One region of the Bradyrhizobium sp. STM 3562 genome, then DNA from elsewhere that is predicted to be linked to it. Evidence: predicted binding sites of a transcription regulator. Region 1 holds the regulator's gene; each other region holds the start of a gene.
The links. The regulator LexA, encoded in region 1, represses DNA repair genes until DNA is damaged. The targets are predictions, from matches to a motif close to TGTTCNNNNTGTGTTCNG.
Positions count from the first base shown of each region.

Region 2: the regulator LexA is predicted to act here: its motif matches at 2,626-2,643, upstream of P6U23_RS00835 (YifB family Mg chelatase-like AAA ATPase).
Region 3: the regulator LexA is predicted to act here: its motif matches at 1,836-1,853, upstream of uvrA (excinuclease ABC subunit UvrA).

Region 1 is NZ_CP120694.1:4,712,122-4,717,375, forward strand. It holds gene glp (gephyrin-like molybdotransferase Glp) at 134-1,345, shown strand; gene lexA (transcriptional repressor LexA) at 1,677-2,369, shown strand; gene P6U23_RS21905 (hypothetical protein) at 2,665-3,087, shown strand; gene P6U23_RS21910 (hypothetical protein) at 3,250-3,456, shown strand; gene P6U23_RS21915 (GDSL-type esterase/lipase family protein) at 3,457-3,954, opposite strand; gene P6U23_RS21920 (hypothetical protein) at 4,234-4,443, shown strand; partial or broken gene P6U23_RS21925 (ComEC/Rec2 family competence protein) at 4,500-5,254, opposite strand, start outside.
Region 2 is NZ_CP120694.1:175,858-181,111, reverse strand. It holds gene P6U23_RS00845 (ATP-binding protein) at 1-291, opposite strand, end outside; gene P6U23_RS00840 (hypothetical protein) at 436-912, opposite strand; gene P6U23_RS00835 (YifB family Mg chelatase-like AAA ATPase) at 1,024-2,562, opposite strand; gene P6U23_RS00830 (MBL fold metallo-hydrolase) at 2,737-3,708, opposite strand; gene gshB (glutathione synthase) at 3,835-4,788, opposite strand; gene P6U23_RS00820 (YraN family protein) at 4,825-5,238, opposite strand; gene rsmI (16S rRNA (cytidine(1402)-2'-O)-methyltransferase) at 5,225-5,254, opposite strand, start outside.
Region 3 is NZ_CP120694.1:4,611,074-4,616,327, forward strand. It holds gene P6U23_RS21410 (outer membrane protein) at 1-679, shown strand, start outside; gene P6U23_RS21415 (outer membrane protein) at 936-1,691, shown strand; gene uvrA (excinuclease ABC subunit UvrA) at 1,939-4,908, shown strand; gene P6U23_RS21425 (HNH endonuclease) at 4,911-5,096, shown strand; gene P6U23_RS21430 (DUF6295 family protein) at 5,206-5,254, opposite strand, start outside.

The DNA of each region.
Region 1 (5,254 bases):
CACGAGGTGCAACCGCTCCAGCGAATTGCATGCGCAGGCCAAGCGAACGGGCGCCGCCTTTGCCTCGCCGCGCGCTCTCGGCTAGAAGCGACCCGCGATCCCAAATGCGATCGCAGAATCTGGAGTTTTGCCCGTGGCCCTGATGCCGGTTGCCGACGCACTCGCCGCGATCCTCGATGGCGCCAAGCCCTTGCCGGAGGAATCCGTCGCATTGGATCTCGCCTATCACCGCACGCTGGCGCGCGATGTCGTGGCGCTGCGTACGCAGCCGCCGCAAGCGATGTCGGCGATGGACGGCTATGCCGTGCGCGCGGCCGATGCCGCCGAGGTCAACGCAAAGCTCAAGGTGATCGGCGAGGTCGCCGCGGGCCGGCCGTTCGACCGCGCTCTCGGCAAAGGCGAAGCCGCGCGCATTTTCACCGGCGGCGTCATCCCCGAAGGCGCCGATGCCGTGGTGATCCAGGAAGACACGGTTGCCGACGGCGGCGCCATCACAATCAAGGAAGCCGCGATCCTCGGCCGGCATATCCGCCCCGCCGGCGTCGACTTTCGGCAAGGCGACGTCCTGCTCGAGGCGGGAAGCCGTCTGACCGACCGCGATCTCTCGCTCGCCGCCAGCATGAATTATCCGGAACTGCCGGTGCGCGGCCGCCCCAAGGTCGCCCTGCTCGCCACCGGCGACGAATTGGTGATGCCGGGCACCGAGCCGGGTCCGGGCCAGATCGTCTATTCCAATGGCTACGCCCTGCGCGCGCTGATGCGCAGCGAGGGCGCCGAGGTCGTCGATCTCGGCGTCGCCGCTGACACCATGGAGGCGACCGTCGCCGGTATCCGCCGCGCCCGCGATCTGGGCGCCGACATCCTGGTCACCACCGGCGGCGCGTCGGTCGGCGACCACGATCTCGTCAAGAAGGCGCTGGAAGCCGAGCGGGTCAGCATCGCGTTCTGGCAGATCGCCATGCGGCCCGGCAAACCGATGATGCACGGCCGGCTCGGTGCCATGCGCGTCGTCGGCGTCCCCGGCAATCCCGTCTCGTCTTATGTCTGCACCCTGCTGTTCGTGGTGCCGCTAATCCGCGCGCTTTCCGGCCGCAAGACCATCCATCACGCCCGCGAGGCCGCCCTGCTCGGCCGCGACATCGGGCCCAATGACGTGCGCGAGGATTACTTGCGCGCAACGCTCGATGACCGCGCCGAGGGCGCCCCGATCGCAACACCGGTCACCCGGCAGGACTCCTCGCTGCTCAACTATCTCTCGCGCGCCCGGGTACTGGTGATCCGCCCGCCCTTTGCGCCGGCGGCGAAGGCCGGCTCGCCTTGCGAGATCCTGCGGCTGCCGGAATAGCTGCGCTCGATGACTTGCACCATCGTTCCGGGACGATGCGAAGTGTCGAAATCCGCAAATGACGGCGCATGTGGCCGGCATGATTCGGGCGAGATCGGCGGCATCCGCTCGCGCATCGTGCCGTTCGCGCATCTTGCGAGCACGCACGCGAGCGGACTAAGGTTCCGCGCGCGCTTTTCACGCAAACTAATCGCGTTCACCGGAAATTAAGTGGTTGCGGAACACTTATCGAACATATAGTGTCCGTTCATGATTTGTTTCGACGATCTAGGGGGAGCCGACGGCTCCGACATCCCGGAATCGAACGACATCAACCTGGGGATTGGTCGCGATGCTTACGCGCAAACAGTATGAACTTCTGCGTTTCATCAACGAGCGGCTGAAAGAGGCTGGCGTTCCGCCCTCCTTCGACGAGATGAAGGATGCGCTCGATTTGCGCTCGAAGTCGGGAATCCATCGCCTCATCACCGCACTTGAGGAGCGCGGCTTCATTCGTCGCCTGCCGAACCGCGCCCGCGCCATCGAGGTGATCAAGCTGCCCGAACTGTCGCCGGCGACCTCCGGCCGCCGCGGCTTCACGCCCAGCGTCATCGAAGGCAATCTCGGCAAGGGACGCGGCGCGGCCGCCGATGATGGCGAGCGTCCGGTGGCCGTTCCGGTGATGGGCCGCATCGCGGCCGGCACGCCGATCGAGGCGCTGCAGACCCGCAGCCATACGATCAGCGTGCCGCCGGATATGCTCGGCTCCGGCGAGCATTATGCGCTGGAGGTGCGCGGCGACTCCATGGTGGATGCCGGCATTCTCGACGGCGACATGGCGCTGATCCAGCGAAATGAGACCGCCGATACTGGCGACATCGTGGTCGCGCTGATCGACGACGAGGAAGCGACGCTGAAGCGTTTCCGCCGTCGCGGCGCCTCGATCGCGCTGGAACCCGCGAACACCGCCTACGAGGTGCGCATCCTGCCGCCGAACCGCGTCAAGATTCAGGGCAAGCTGGTCGGGCTCTACCGAAAGTACTAAACTGTCTGCGCGCGCCTGACGCACGTGAGGCGCGCGACTGCGATTGCGTTGGCACTGCCGGATGCCGATTCCGGCAGAGTTGGAGTTTGTGCCCCGCCAGCAATGGATGCGATGCACACGTCGAGCGCTGACGCTCAAAGGAAATGCACACAGTCAAACGGATGTGATCGCACTTCGCCATTGCGGGCCGCATAATCGCCCACAAGCCCTCTGAGACTGGAGGGCTCGTCCACTCTGATAGAGGCCTGCGCCTCGAAAGAGCGCGGGTTGACTATCTCAAGCGAGGAGCAATCCGATGTGTGACTATAGCCTGCATGCCGTGGCGTCACGTCCCGCTCAGGTTGGCGAAACGCTGATCACCACGACATTCCGCGGCACCTCGACCCGCGGTTTTGCATCAGAGAGCGATCCGACGGTCGCGGTCTGCATGCTGCCGGGCACCGAGCTCGCCTTCGCCGACAACGTTCGCTATGACAATCGATGGATCTGGACGCGGACCGTCAACTTCCGTGTCGGAAAATTCAACACCATCGATACGCACATTCCCGATCGTCATCATGATGCGATCGAATTTCCGGATGGCAGCCACGTGCTGGTGACCCTGCTCTGCGAGGGCCAGCGGGTAACAGTGCTGCAGTTGCCGGTGACGCACCCTGTCGGCACGCCCGCGCACACCGCGGAGACGACGCCCGCGACGCGGCGGTTGCCGGTCGACTGAGACAGTTAGCGCAATCGATGGTTCCGCCGGTTTTTGCCGGCGGTGCCGCGCGCGTATCGAACGTGATTTTTGAGTGGTTTGTAAACGCGTCCTTGGAGCTGACCTGTGGTCAACAAGATCACGTGGCAGAAGGCCGGGCGGGTGGCGCAGCCTGGCCGCTATATGTTTACGTTTGGCTGGCTCACGGTGACGGCCGAAGATATCGGCATCTGGCAGCAATTTCCCAACGCGGCGTTTACGCTGGTCAGGCTGCCGGGCAGCGGCGACGGCATCGCCGAAGAATTTCACCTGGGCGCCTTCGATATCGCTCAAGATGATATGCGCCGAGAGCCGGCTGCGGCCGGCTCTCAGAGCGGAGAGATCGCTTAGCTACTTCCGCAATGCACTGGCGACGGGACCAACGAGCTGTTGCGCGAGCATGTGGTAGCCCTCCGGAGTCAGATGCATGCCATCAGGCTGGTGCGGTTTGCCCCGGAACATTCCGTTTGGCAGCATGACAACCCTGACCCCCATCGCCGTGAGCCGACGTTGCAACTCAATGGTGTAGTTGGGCGCTCCCTTTCTCAGATCATTTCCGCCGGGCTGAAGAATCACGACCTTGGTCCCTTTCGGAACTGCGCTTTCCAGCCGAGCCATCATGCCGCCCGTGGTGTCACCGCTGATGCCCGCATTGATCACGTTGACGTCCAAGCCTCGCGCACGAAGCATCGCCTCAAGCTGTGCCGGGTACGCCTGGTCAGGCGAGACGCCCTTGCCGGCGGTGTTGCTCGCACCGAGGGCGACGACAGTCGCGGCATGTGCTCCGCCAAGCTGAAAGAAAACCGCCAACGCGACAAGTGGAAGAAGCAGTCTGGATATGACGCTCATCTTCAGATCCTGAATTTGATTCTACAGCAATAGCTCGGTGCATCAGCATCCCAGATGTCGAGCGTCAAGCACACACGGCCCTGAAACCGCCGCGGGGCCTCCAGATCCGCCAAGGTGAGGATGACGGCGGAGCAAGACCCGATTGTTCACTGCTGGCGAATAGTCCTTTCCGGTTTTCCCGGGTTCCCGGACTCATGCTCCCGCACTACGTGACCTGCCGACGCAACAACACCCGAAGCGCTCCCGCTTCACTAAGCGTCAGCAATGAGGAGATACCCCATGCGCAAGGCCGTTCTCACTACCCTCGGCGCCCTGCTGATTGCCGCAACGACCGTTCAGGCCGCTTCCGCCGCTGAGCACGATCGCACCCGCAAGGCCCCGCCGGCTGCGACGACCAGCCAGCAATTCCGCAATTCCAACAACGCCGCCGCATCGTCGAGCGGGCTCGGGGTGTACTCGGGCGGCTGGTCGGCTCCCGCCGGTCACTGACGGCCCCGCGAACGAGAAAAACTCCGGCCCAGCGCCGGAGTTCTTTGCAAATTTTGTCAGTCGTCCGGCTGCAGATCGGATTCGGAGGGCGTGGCGTCCTTGCCGCGCTGCGCAGCCGGGCGCGACAGATTGGCCGTATCGGTCTCGGCATAGGCTGCTGCCGGAGACCACGGCCGGTCAAAGCCGCGCGGCCTCACCGCCTCGACGTCAAAGCCGCTCCCGTCGCGCCGCAATGCCAGCGCCCCTTGTCGCCGCAGCCGATCGCGGTCGATCACGGCGGCCGCACAATCCTTCGACGCCTGATGGATCGTCACAACAAGCGCGGCGCGATCGCAATCATCAAGCAAGGCGTCCGCGCGCAGCGCCTGCGCGACAAAGGCGCCGTCGGCCATCGCCACCACGCAGCCGGCCTCATCGCATGAGACTCCTTGCGCGAGCGAAGCTTCGCCGCCCGCTCTGGGATCGGCATCGGCGGCAAGCCATTCTTTCACGAGGAATGCGTCCTTGCCGGTCTGCATCAGATGCAGGTGTCCGTCGCGGCCGCGCACCGCAACGCTCCGCCCGTCGCCGGAAATCAGCACATCGGCCGGCGGCGCGGCGAGCGCCCAGACCACGGCTAAGGCAAGCACAAGCGCGCCCGACCAGCGCAGCGGCGTGCGCAACAGTCCCATCACGATGATACCGATGGAAGCCAGGGCCAGCGGCGCTGCGCCGAACGCCGCCATGCGGCCGATCGCGCCGGGCAGATGCGCCACCCTTGCGTAACCACGATCATCCAGTCGATGCCAACGCCCATCAGCCACCAGAAAAA
Region 2 (5,254 bases), 3.9 Mb from region 1:
GCGGTCGGCCAGTCTTTCATTGTGCAGGGCGATCTTGCGCAGCTTCTTGCGCAGCCAGCGCAGCCGGATGCTCAGCGTCGCGAGTGCGACGCAGGCGACCGCAAACAGAAAGCTCGCGCCGATCGCAAAGGCGTGCGCGTCATAATATTTCGATCGGCTGCCGTCGATGAATCCATAAGCGCCGCCGAAGACGGCGGAAAAGATCATGAAGGAGCGAACGGAAGAGACGAGCCAACGATGCCGCCGCGCGAAACGGCGCATGCGCAATTTGATCCGGAAAGGTCTTTCCATCGCCGACCACCTTCAGCTCGTGCTGAGCGCGCGCACGCTGCCCCGCATGCGGACGATGCCGGGCCGACGCTTGCAAACTCTTTGAAGCGCGCCCACGTGGCGCAGCCCGATGCGAACAGGGTTGATGAAGGGTTAAGGACGACTTCAGAACGCGGCGGCAAGGCGCGGACGTTCCCCGTGCGCGCCGACGATCAGCGCGGCGGCCTCGCGAAGGGTGAAGTGTCTGGATCTGACGAAGATGCGATAGTCGGCCGGGCCGTCATGTGAAAGGTAGATCACGGGAGCGGAGGTCGAGGGCTGCGCGGACAGCGCGACAAATTGCGTCGCCGCGGTTGCTTTGCAGGTGTTCTCCTGCCCGTCATCGACATCGTCGATTACGGCGAAGTCGGCGTTGGCCGCGCTGTCGGTCACTGCGACCCGCACGGTTGCAAGCGAGGGATCGTCGGTGAAGCTGACATGGAGGTCGGCGTGCCAGGGCGCGGATCCGATCTCGAGCGTCGTCGCGCCGACGGCAATGCAGGGACGCGGACGCTCGAATGCTTGCACACCGGCCAGTATTGCACCCGCGATCAAAGGAACCACTGCGACCAGGACCGTGAAACGCAACTTGAAACGCAACATCGGGGCACTCACTCGACCAAGGCCGCAAAGGGCGCGCGGCTTATGGTTGGCGGAGCGTAAAGAAAACTCGTTACCGGCTGGTTGATGCGCGACGTGGCCCGTAAACGTCGCTCACGCGGCGTGCCTGACGTCCTCGGCCAATGCCCGATAGGACAGCGCTTCGGCGAGATGCAGTCGGCCGATCTTATCCGCGCCGTCGAGATCGGCGAGCGTTCGCGCAACCCGGAGCACGCGATGATAGCCGCGCGCCGACAGGCGCATGGTTTCGGCGGCATCGCGCAGCAGCTTCTGTCCTTGCGCGTCCGCCTGCGCGACCTCTTCCAGCAGCGAGGCCGGCGCCTCCGCATTGGTGCGGATCTGCGGCAGACCGGCCGACGCATAGCGGGCGCGCTGGATGTCGCGCGCGGCGGAAACGCGGGCGGCGACTTCGGCCGAGCCTTCCGCCGGCGGCGGCAGAATCAGGTCGGCCGCGGTCACCGCCGGCACCTCGATGCGCAGGTCGATGCGGTCCATCAACGGCCCCGAAATGCGCATCTGATAATCGGCAGTGCAGCGGTCGATCTGCGCGCGCTTGCAGGAATAGCCGGGCTCGAAGGCGCGGCCGCAGCGGCACGGGTTCATCGCGGCAACGAGCATGAAACGCGCAGGATAGGTCACGCGGTGATTGGCGCGCGAGACCGAGACCTCGCCGTTCTCCAGCGGCTGGCGCAGCGAATCCAAGACGCGCGGGTCGAACTCCGGCAGCTCATCCAGGAACAGCACGCCCTGATGGGCGAGCGAGATCTCGCCGGGCCTTGCGCGCACGCCACCGCCGGTCAGCGCCGCCATGCTGGCGGAATGATGGGGGCTGCGGAACGGCCGCCGCGAGGTCAGCGCCCCGCCCTGGATTTCGCCGGCGACGGAGGCGATCATCGATACTTCCAACAGTTCAGAGGGCGTCAGCGGCGGCAGGATCGAGGGAAGCCGCGCCGCCAGCATCGATTTGCCGGCGCCGGGCGCGCCGATCATCAGCAGATGGTGGCCTCCGGCCGCCGCGATCTCGAGCGCACGCTTGGCGCTTTCTTGGCCCTTGATGTCCCGGAGGTCGAGCGAGGAGACCGTCTCTTCATGGATTTTGGGCTGCGGCCGCGACAGGACCTGGGTGCCCTTGAAGTGGTTGGCGATCTGAATCAGGGAATTGGCGGCGATGATCTGGATGTCCGGACTGGCCCAGGCCGCCTCCGCGCCGCAAGCCGAGGGGCAAATCAGCCCTTCCTCGCGTGCGTTCGCACCGATGGCAGCCGGCAGCACGCCCGCGACCGCGGCGATCGAGCCGTCTAGCCCGAGCTCGCCGAGCACGGTGAAGCCGTTCAAGGCATCCGGCGGGATCGCCCCGATCGCCGCCATCAGCCCGAGCGCGATCGGCAGGTCGTAATGGCTGCCTTCCTTCGGGAGATCGGCGGGCGCGAGATTGACGGTGATTCGCCGCGCCGGCAGCGCGAGGCCCGAAGCGATCAGGGCCGAGCGCACCCGCTCGCGCGCCTCCGAGACCGCCTTGTCGGGCAGACCAACGATCGTGAAAGCCGGAAGGCCAGGCGCGACCTGCACCTGCACGTCGACCGCCCGGGCCTCGATGCCTTCAAAGGCAACCGTTGAAACGCGTTGGACCATGCCGCCCCCGCCCCGCCGCCACTTTCTTCGCGATTCAAGGTAGCGGAAAACCGCTCACCTGGCAAGAACATTACGGGAACACTGAAGCCGTGCGGGCCAGGGAAGAAGCCGCGCCTCTGCGCAAGCGAGGCGAGCGGACGGGAGGCGGCCAGTGCCGCCCCCGTCGCGGCCTGTTCAAAGCAGCATCTGCATCGGTTGCGGGATGTAGTGGAAGCCTTCGCCGCTTTTCACGACATGGCCGAGGCCCGGCCATGGGTAATGATAGGACATGACCATGATCTTGTTGGCCGCCAGCATGTCCAGCATCCTCACCCGGCTTTCCGCCGCCTGCTTCGGGTCCGTGTCATAGGAAAACTCCATGCGCGGCCTTTCCATCAGCAGGATCTGGTGGTGCGTGAGATCGCCGAGGAACGCGAACGACTTGTCGCCTGACGAGATCATGAAGATGTGGTGGCCGACAGTGTGTCCCGGCGCGGCGAGTGCCTGGATGCCCGGCAGGAATTCCTGGCCGTCCCTATAGAACACCAGGCGGTCGCGCACGGGCAGCAGGTTCTTGCGCGCATGCACGATGAACTCCTTGAGCGGCCCGCTCATCCGGCCTTCGTCGGTCCAGTAATCGTAATCGCTTTGCGCGATGTAGTACTGGGCGTTCGGGAACAGCACCTTGCCGCTCCCATCGACCACACCGCCGATGTGATCGATATGGGCGTGGGTGAACACGACGGCGTCGATGTCCTCCGGCTTGAGGCCGGCCTCCGCCATGCTCTTCTGCTGCCGCCCCGTGGTCGGACCAAAGGTTTTGGCCGTTCCCATCCCGGTGTCGAACAGCACGAGCTTGTCGCCCGTGTTCACGATCGGCGAGTTCTGCTCGAGCACGATGTTGTCGGGGCTGAGCAAGTTGTCCGTCAGCATCTTCTTGATTTCGTCGTCGGACGCGCCGGTGAAGGTGCCTTTGGGATTGCCGAGCGGTAGTGGCCCATCCGACACCACCGTCACCTCCGCATCGCCGAGCATGAAGCGATGGAAACAGGGCGACTGGGTGCCAAGCTTGGGCTCGCGCGCCAATGCATTGCCGGAGAACAGGGTCGTTGCGCTAAGACCCGCGGTGAGTGCGAGCAAGGATCGCCGTGAAACAGGATATGTCATGCGTCTTCCTCCACATTTTATGACGTTCTTGAGCGATGACGTCGTGTCCGGACGGACCTACCCGTCCAGATTGTGGAGGCTGAAACCGCTTTGGGGCCTTTGGAGGGCGTCTCGAAAGCGGCGCGATCAGGCTTTTGTGTTTGCGCGCTTGGCCTCGATGACGTCCCAGATCTTGGCGGCGATGTCCGGGCCGCCGAGCTTCGCCACGGCACGAATGCCGGTTGGCGAGGTGACGTTGATCTCGGTGAGATAGCCGTCGATCACGTCGATGCCCACGAACAGAAGACCGCGTTCGCGCAGCGCCGGTCCTATAGTGGTGCAGATTTCGCGTTCACGGTCAGTGAGATCGGTGGCCGTCGCCGCGCCACCGCGCACCATGTTGGAGCGCAGATCGTCCGTGGCCGGCACGCGGTTGACAGCGCCGGCGAATTCTCCATCCACCAGGATGATGCGCTTGTCGCCTTTCTTCACCTCAGGCAGGAAACGCTGGATCACCCAGGGCTCCCTGAACGTCACGGAGAACATGTCGTAGAGCGAGCCGAAATTCATGTCCTGCGGCATGATGCGGAACACCGCGGCGCCGCCAAAGCCATGCAACGGTTTCATGACGACCGGGCCATGGGTGTCGCGGAACGCATTGATCTCGTCGAGATCGCGCGAGATCAACGTCGGCGGCATTAATTGCGGGAAATCCATCACGAACAGTTTTTCCGGCGCGTTCCGCACGGCCACGGGATCGTTGACCACCAGTGTCCGGGGCTGCAGCCGCTCGAGGAAATGCGTCGACGTGATGTAGGCGAGGTCGAAGGGCGGGTCCTGCCTGAGCAGGACGACGTCGAATGCGTTGAGCGGCTCGCGCCGGGGCTCGCCGAGAGTGAAGTGATTGCCGGGCTCATCGCGCACGGCCAGGACCTGGACCGGGGCGACCAGCTCATCGCCCAAGAGCGAGAGCTTGTCGGGGGTGTAATACGAGAGCGCATGGCCGCGCTTTTGCGCCTCCAGCAGCAACGCAAAGGTCGAATCGCCGCGGATATTGATGCGCGCGATAGGATCCATCTGGACGGCGACGTTCAATTTCATTGGCGGGGTCCGTGAGCTCGAGAGGAGGATGTCTTTTTAGGGGCTGGCGTCGAATGCTGCTAGCACATGGCGCGGCAAATGCCGCGGCGCAATCAGCATGGCATCAAAGCGCAGCTCCAATTCCGCATGCTCGGGATGCGCCATCAGCCAGGCTTGCGCGGCATCGATGATACGGGCCTGCTGGCGCGGCGTCACCGCGAACGCCGCGTCGTCGAGCGTGGCGCGAGCCTTGACCTCGACAAAGGCGAGCAGATTGCGTCGCTTTGCGACGATGTCGATCTCGCCGTGGGGCGTGCGAAAGCGCTTGGCGAGGATGCGATAGCCCTTGGCCATCAGATAGGCCGCGGCACGGCTTTCCGCCGACAGTCCGGTGCGAAACGCCGCTACGCGCGCGGGCGAGGCCGCTCTGGCGGCTATGTCCGCCGCTGGTGGGCCGTCACGTTTGGCCATGGCCCGTCTTCACGGC
Region 3 (5,254 bases), 100 kb from region 1:
CAAGGCTCCCCCGATGGTGGCCGCGATCTATGATTGGAGCGGCTTTTACATCGGCATCAACGGCGGTGGTGGCTGGAGCCACAATTGCTGGACCAACACCGCGACCCCCGCAGGCGCGACCGTTCCGACCGTTTCGGAAGGCTGTCATGACGCCAGCGGCGGCATGGTCGGCGGCCAGATCGGCTATCGCTGGCAGGCGGCCAACTGGGTGTTCGGCGTCGAGGGCCAGGGTGACTGGGCCGACTTCAAGGGATCGAACGTCAGCGTCGCCTCACCGATCTTCGGGTTTGCCGCCACGAACCAGACCAAGGTCGATGCTGTCGGTTTGATCACCGGCCAGGTCGGCTACGCCTGGAGCAATGTGCTCTGGTACGTGAAGGGCGGCGCCGCCGTGACCCACAATAAGTACCAAGGCCTCCTGACTGCGACTGGCACGGTGTTCGACCGGGCTGACGAGGCCCGTTGGGGCGGCGCGATCGGAACCGGCGTTGAGGTCGGCTTCGCACCGAACTGGTCGGTTGGCGTCGAATACGACCATCTCTTCATGGGCCGCCAGACCTTTACGCTCACGGCTCCTGCCGGCGCGTTCTCGCGCACCGATAGCATCAAGCAGGACGTCGACATGGCAACCGTCCGGGTGAACTACCGCTGGGGCGGTCCTGTCGTCGGAAGGTACTGATCCTCGCCGACAGTTCGACTAAATTGCTCTAAAAAGGCCGGCTTTTTGCCGGCCTTTTTGTTGCCTGTCCGCAACAGTCCGATCGAGCCAGCCCGGATTCTCATCAACCAGCGCTTAACCACTGTGCATTTGTGAAACACCTGCGTTTTTTTGGTGACGGCATTTTGCAATCCGCTTCGCTATAGCTTGCTGCGGTTCAATTGATTCCGCTGCTGGTTGCGGCCGGTGGCCTTAAGAAAATGGATTGGAGAAGAAAATGAAAAAGGCTTTGCTGGTCGGCGTGAGTTTGGCGGCTATGGGGATTGCCCCGGCCGTTGCGGCGGACCTGGCTGCGCGTCCCTACACCAAGGCGCCCGCGCTGGCGCCCGTTTACAATTGGGGCGGCTTCTACATCGGCATCAACGGCGGCGGCGCCTCGAGCCACAATTGCTGGGACACGACCGCCATCGCCGGCGTCGCTGTGCCCGTGACCCGCGAAGGCTGCCATGATGCGACCGGCGGTCTCGTTGGCGGTCAGATCGGCTACCGGTGGCAGGCGGCGAGCTGGGTCTTCGGCGTGGAAGCTCAGGGCGACTGGGCGGACCTGAAGGGATCGAATGTGAGTTCGCCCGCTGCTTTTGCGCCCCTGGTCAACCAGACCAAGATCGATGCGATTGGCCTCTTCACCGGTCAGGTCGGCTATGCCTGGAACAACGTGCTCTGGTACGTGAAGGGCGGCGCTGCCGTGACCAACAACAAGTACAACGGCCTGTCGGGCGGCGTTGTGTTCGATCAGGCCAGCGAGACCCGCTGGGGCGGCGCTGTCGGAACCGGCATCGAGATTGGCTTCGCGCCGGGCTGGTCCGTTGGCGTCGAATACAACCACCTGTTCATGGGCAGCAGCAGCATCAACTTCAATTCGCCCGTGCTCCTTGGTATCAACACCCGCACCGACAGCATCAAGCAGGATGTCGACATGGGCACGGTCCGCGTGAACTACACCTTCGGCGGTCCGGTGGTCGCGCGCTACTGATCCTCGCAAGCTTCTGAATGGGAAAGGCCGGCCACGCGCCGGCCTTTTTGTTTGCGCGCGTTCCTGCTGCCGGCTGCCGCCATTGCCCTTTACGGAAACGTGGAAACCGTTGATGGTCTGCACACGGCACTGGAAATTCCTTGTCGTTCTTCCTATGTTCCGAGCTTCACCCATCGGCGTCAGATCTCGGCTCACGCAGCGAGGCGCGCCTTGAACCTGCGCTGCTCACGCGCCCGGAATTGCCACCATGGATGAAATCCTCAAAGCGCGACGGCAACAGAATGCGAGCTCCTTACGCGCAATCACCATCCGCGGCGCGCGCGAGCACAACCTGAAAAACATCGACGTCGAGATCCCGCGCGACAAGCTCGTCGTGTTCACCGGCCTCTCCGGCTCCGGCAAATCCTCCCTCGCGTTCGACACCATCTATGCCGAGGGCCAGCGCCGCTACGTGGAATCGCTGTCGGCCTATGCGCGGCAATTCCTGGAGATGATGCAGAAGCCCGACGTCGACCAGATCGACGGCCTGTCGCCTGCGATCTCGATCGAACAGAAGACCACCTCGAAGAATCCGCGCTCCACCGTCGGCACCGTCACGGAGATCTACGACTACATGCGCCTGCTCTGGGCGCGCGTCGGCGTGCCCTATTCGCCGGCCACCGGCCTGCCGATCGAAAGCCAGACCGTATCGCAAATGGTCGACCGCGTGCTGGCGCTGCCGGAGGGCACGCGGCTCTATCTGCTCGCGCCGGTCGTGCGTGGCCGCAAGGGCGAGTACAAGAAGGAACTCGCCGAATACCTCAAAAAGGGTTTCCAGCGCGTCAAGATCGACGGCACCTTCTATGAGCTCGCCGAGGCGCCGAACCTGGATAAGAAATTCCCGCACGACATCGACGTCGTGGTCGACCGCATCGTGGTGCGCCCCGACATCGGCCAGCGCCTCGCGGAGAGCTTTGAAACCGCGCTGAAGCTCGCCGAAGGCCTCGCGGTCATCGAATATGCCGACGCGCCGGCGGCGCCGGTCGAAGAGAAGAAGAAGACCGCAAAGATCCACGACAAGAGCGGGCCCGAGCGCATCCTGTTCTCGGAAAAGTTCGCCTGCCCCGTTTCCGGCTTCACCATTCCCGAGATCGAGCCGCGGCTGTTCTCCTTCAACAACCCCTATGGCGCCTGCCCGGCCTGCGGCGGGCTCGGTGTCGAGCAGCACGTCGACGAAGACCTCGTGATCCCGGACAAGGAGCTCACGCTTCGCAAGGGCGCGATCGCGCCCTGGGCCAAATCGTCTTCGCCCTATTACATCCAGACGCTGACCGCGCTCGGCAAGCACTACAAGTTCACGCTCGACACCAAGTGGAAGGAGCTGCCGAAGAAGGTGCAGAACGCGCTGCTGCACGGCTCCGGCGACGACGAGATCAAATTCTCCTACGAGGACGGCGTGCGCTCCTACGACACCAAGAAGCCGTTCGAGGGCGTGATCACCAACATCAACCGCCGCTATCGCGAGACCGAGAGCGAGTGGGCGCGCGAAGAGCTGGCAAAGTATTTTGCCGATGTGCCGTGTGAAGCCTGCAATGGCTATCGCCTGAAGCCCGAGGCTTTGTGCGTCAAGGTTGGCGGCAAGCATATCGGCGAGATCTCCGAGTTCTCGGTCAAGCGCGCTGCCGAATGGTTCGAGGACGTGCCGGCCGCGCTGAACGCGCAGCAAAACGAGATCGCCACGCGCGTCCTGAAGGAGATCCGTGAACGCCTCACGTTTCTGATCGACGTCGGCCTCAATTACCTGACGCTGTCGCGCTCCTCCGGCACGCTGTCCGGCGGCGAAAGCCAGCGCATTCGGCTGGCCTCACAGATCGGTTCGGGGCTGACAGGCGTGCTCTATGTGCTGGACGAGCCCTCGATCGGGCTGCACCAGCGCGACAATGCGCGCCTGCTCGATACGCTGAAACGCCTGCGCGACCTCGGCAACACCGTGATCGTGGTCGAGCATGACGAGGACGCCATCCGCCTCGCGGACCACGTGCTCGACATCGGCCCGGGCGCCGGCATGCATGGCGGCAACATCGTCGCACAAGGCACGCCGGCTGAGATCATGCGCAATCCGAAGTCGCTGACCGGCAAATATCTCACCGGCGAACAGTTCGTGGCAGTGCCGGAGCGGCGGCCGCCCAACCATCGCCGCACCATCAAGGTGGTGAACGCGCGCGGCAACAATTTGAAGAACGTCACCGCGGAGATTCCGCTGGGGCTGTTCACCTGCATCACCGGCGTTTCCGGCGGCGGCAAGTCGACGCTTTTGATCGACACGCTCTACAAGGCGATCGCCCGCAAGCTCAACAATGCGAGCGAGGGCGCTGCGCCGCACGACCGCATCGAGGGGCTGGAGCATATCGACAAGATCATCGACATAGACCAGTCGCCGATCGGCCGCACGCCGCGCTCCAACCCCGCAACCTATACCGGCGCCTTCACGCCGATCCGCGAATGGTTTGCCGGCCTACCCGAGGCGAAGGCGCGCGGTTATGAGCCCGGGCGCTTCTCCTTCAACGTCAAGGGCGGCCGCTGCGAGGCCTGCCAAGGCGACGGCGTCATCAAGATCGAGATGCACTTTTTGCCCGACGTCTACGTCACCTGTGACGTCTGCAAGGGCAAGCGCTACAACCGCGAGACGCTGGAGGTGCTGTTCAAGGGCAAGTCGATTGCCGACGTGCTTGACATGACCGTTGAAGAAGCCGCCGAGTTCTTCAAGGCGGTCCCGCGCGTGCGCGACACCTTCCGGACCCTGCACCGCGTCGGCCTCGACTACATCCATGTCGGCCAGCAGGCCACCACGCTCTCAGGCGGTGAGGCCCAACGCGTCAAGCTCGCGAAAGAACTCTCCAAGCGCGCGACGGGCCGCACGCTCTACATTCTGGACGAGCCGACCACGGGCCTGCACTTCCACGACGTCAAGAAGCTGCTCGAAGTGCTGCACGAACTGGTCGCGCAAGGCAACACGGTCGTGGTCATCGAGCACAATCTCGAAGTCATCAAAACCGCCGATTGGGTGATCGACCTCGGCCCCGAAGGCGGCGACGGCGGCGGCGAAATCGTCGCCTGGGGCCCGCCGGAAGATATCGTCAAGGCACCGCGGAGCTATACGGGGCAGTTTTTGGCCCCGGTGCTCGCGAAGGCGAACAAGCCGCGGAAGGCGGGTGGGGCGAGCGAGGCGGCGGAGTAATCGTGCCAAAGCGGGGAAGGCGGCAAGATGTCCACGCCTGTCAACACTGTGGCAGGCATCTGAAGGACGGTGAAGTCGAATTTGACCACATCATACCGATCGCAAAGGTCGGCAGTTCTGAGGAGCACAACATCCGGCTTACATGCTTTGATTGCAATCGCGACAAGAGTGACGAATACGTGCCCTGACACGATAGAAATTCGCCACCCGTACGATAGGTAGAGCGCAGCGAAACCCATCGCGCCGCCGCGCAAAGATGGTGGGTTTCGCTAACGCTCAACCCACCCTACGATCCCGTTACGCCGCCCGCTCAATCCCCGTCACCACCCCCTTCCCCCGCACCTCC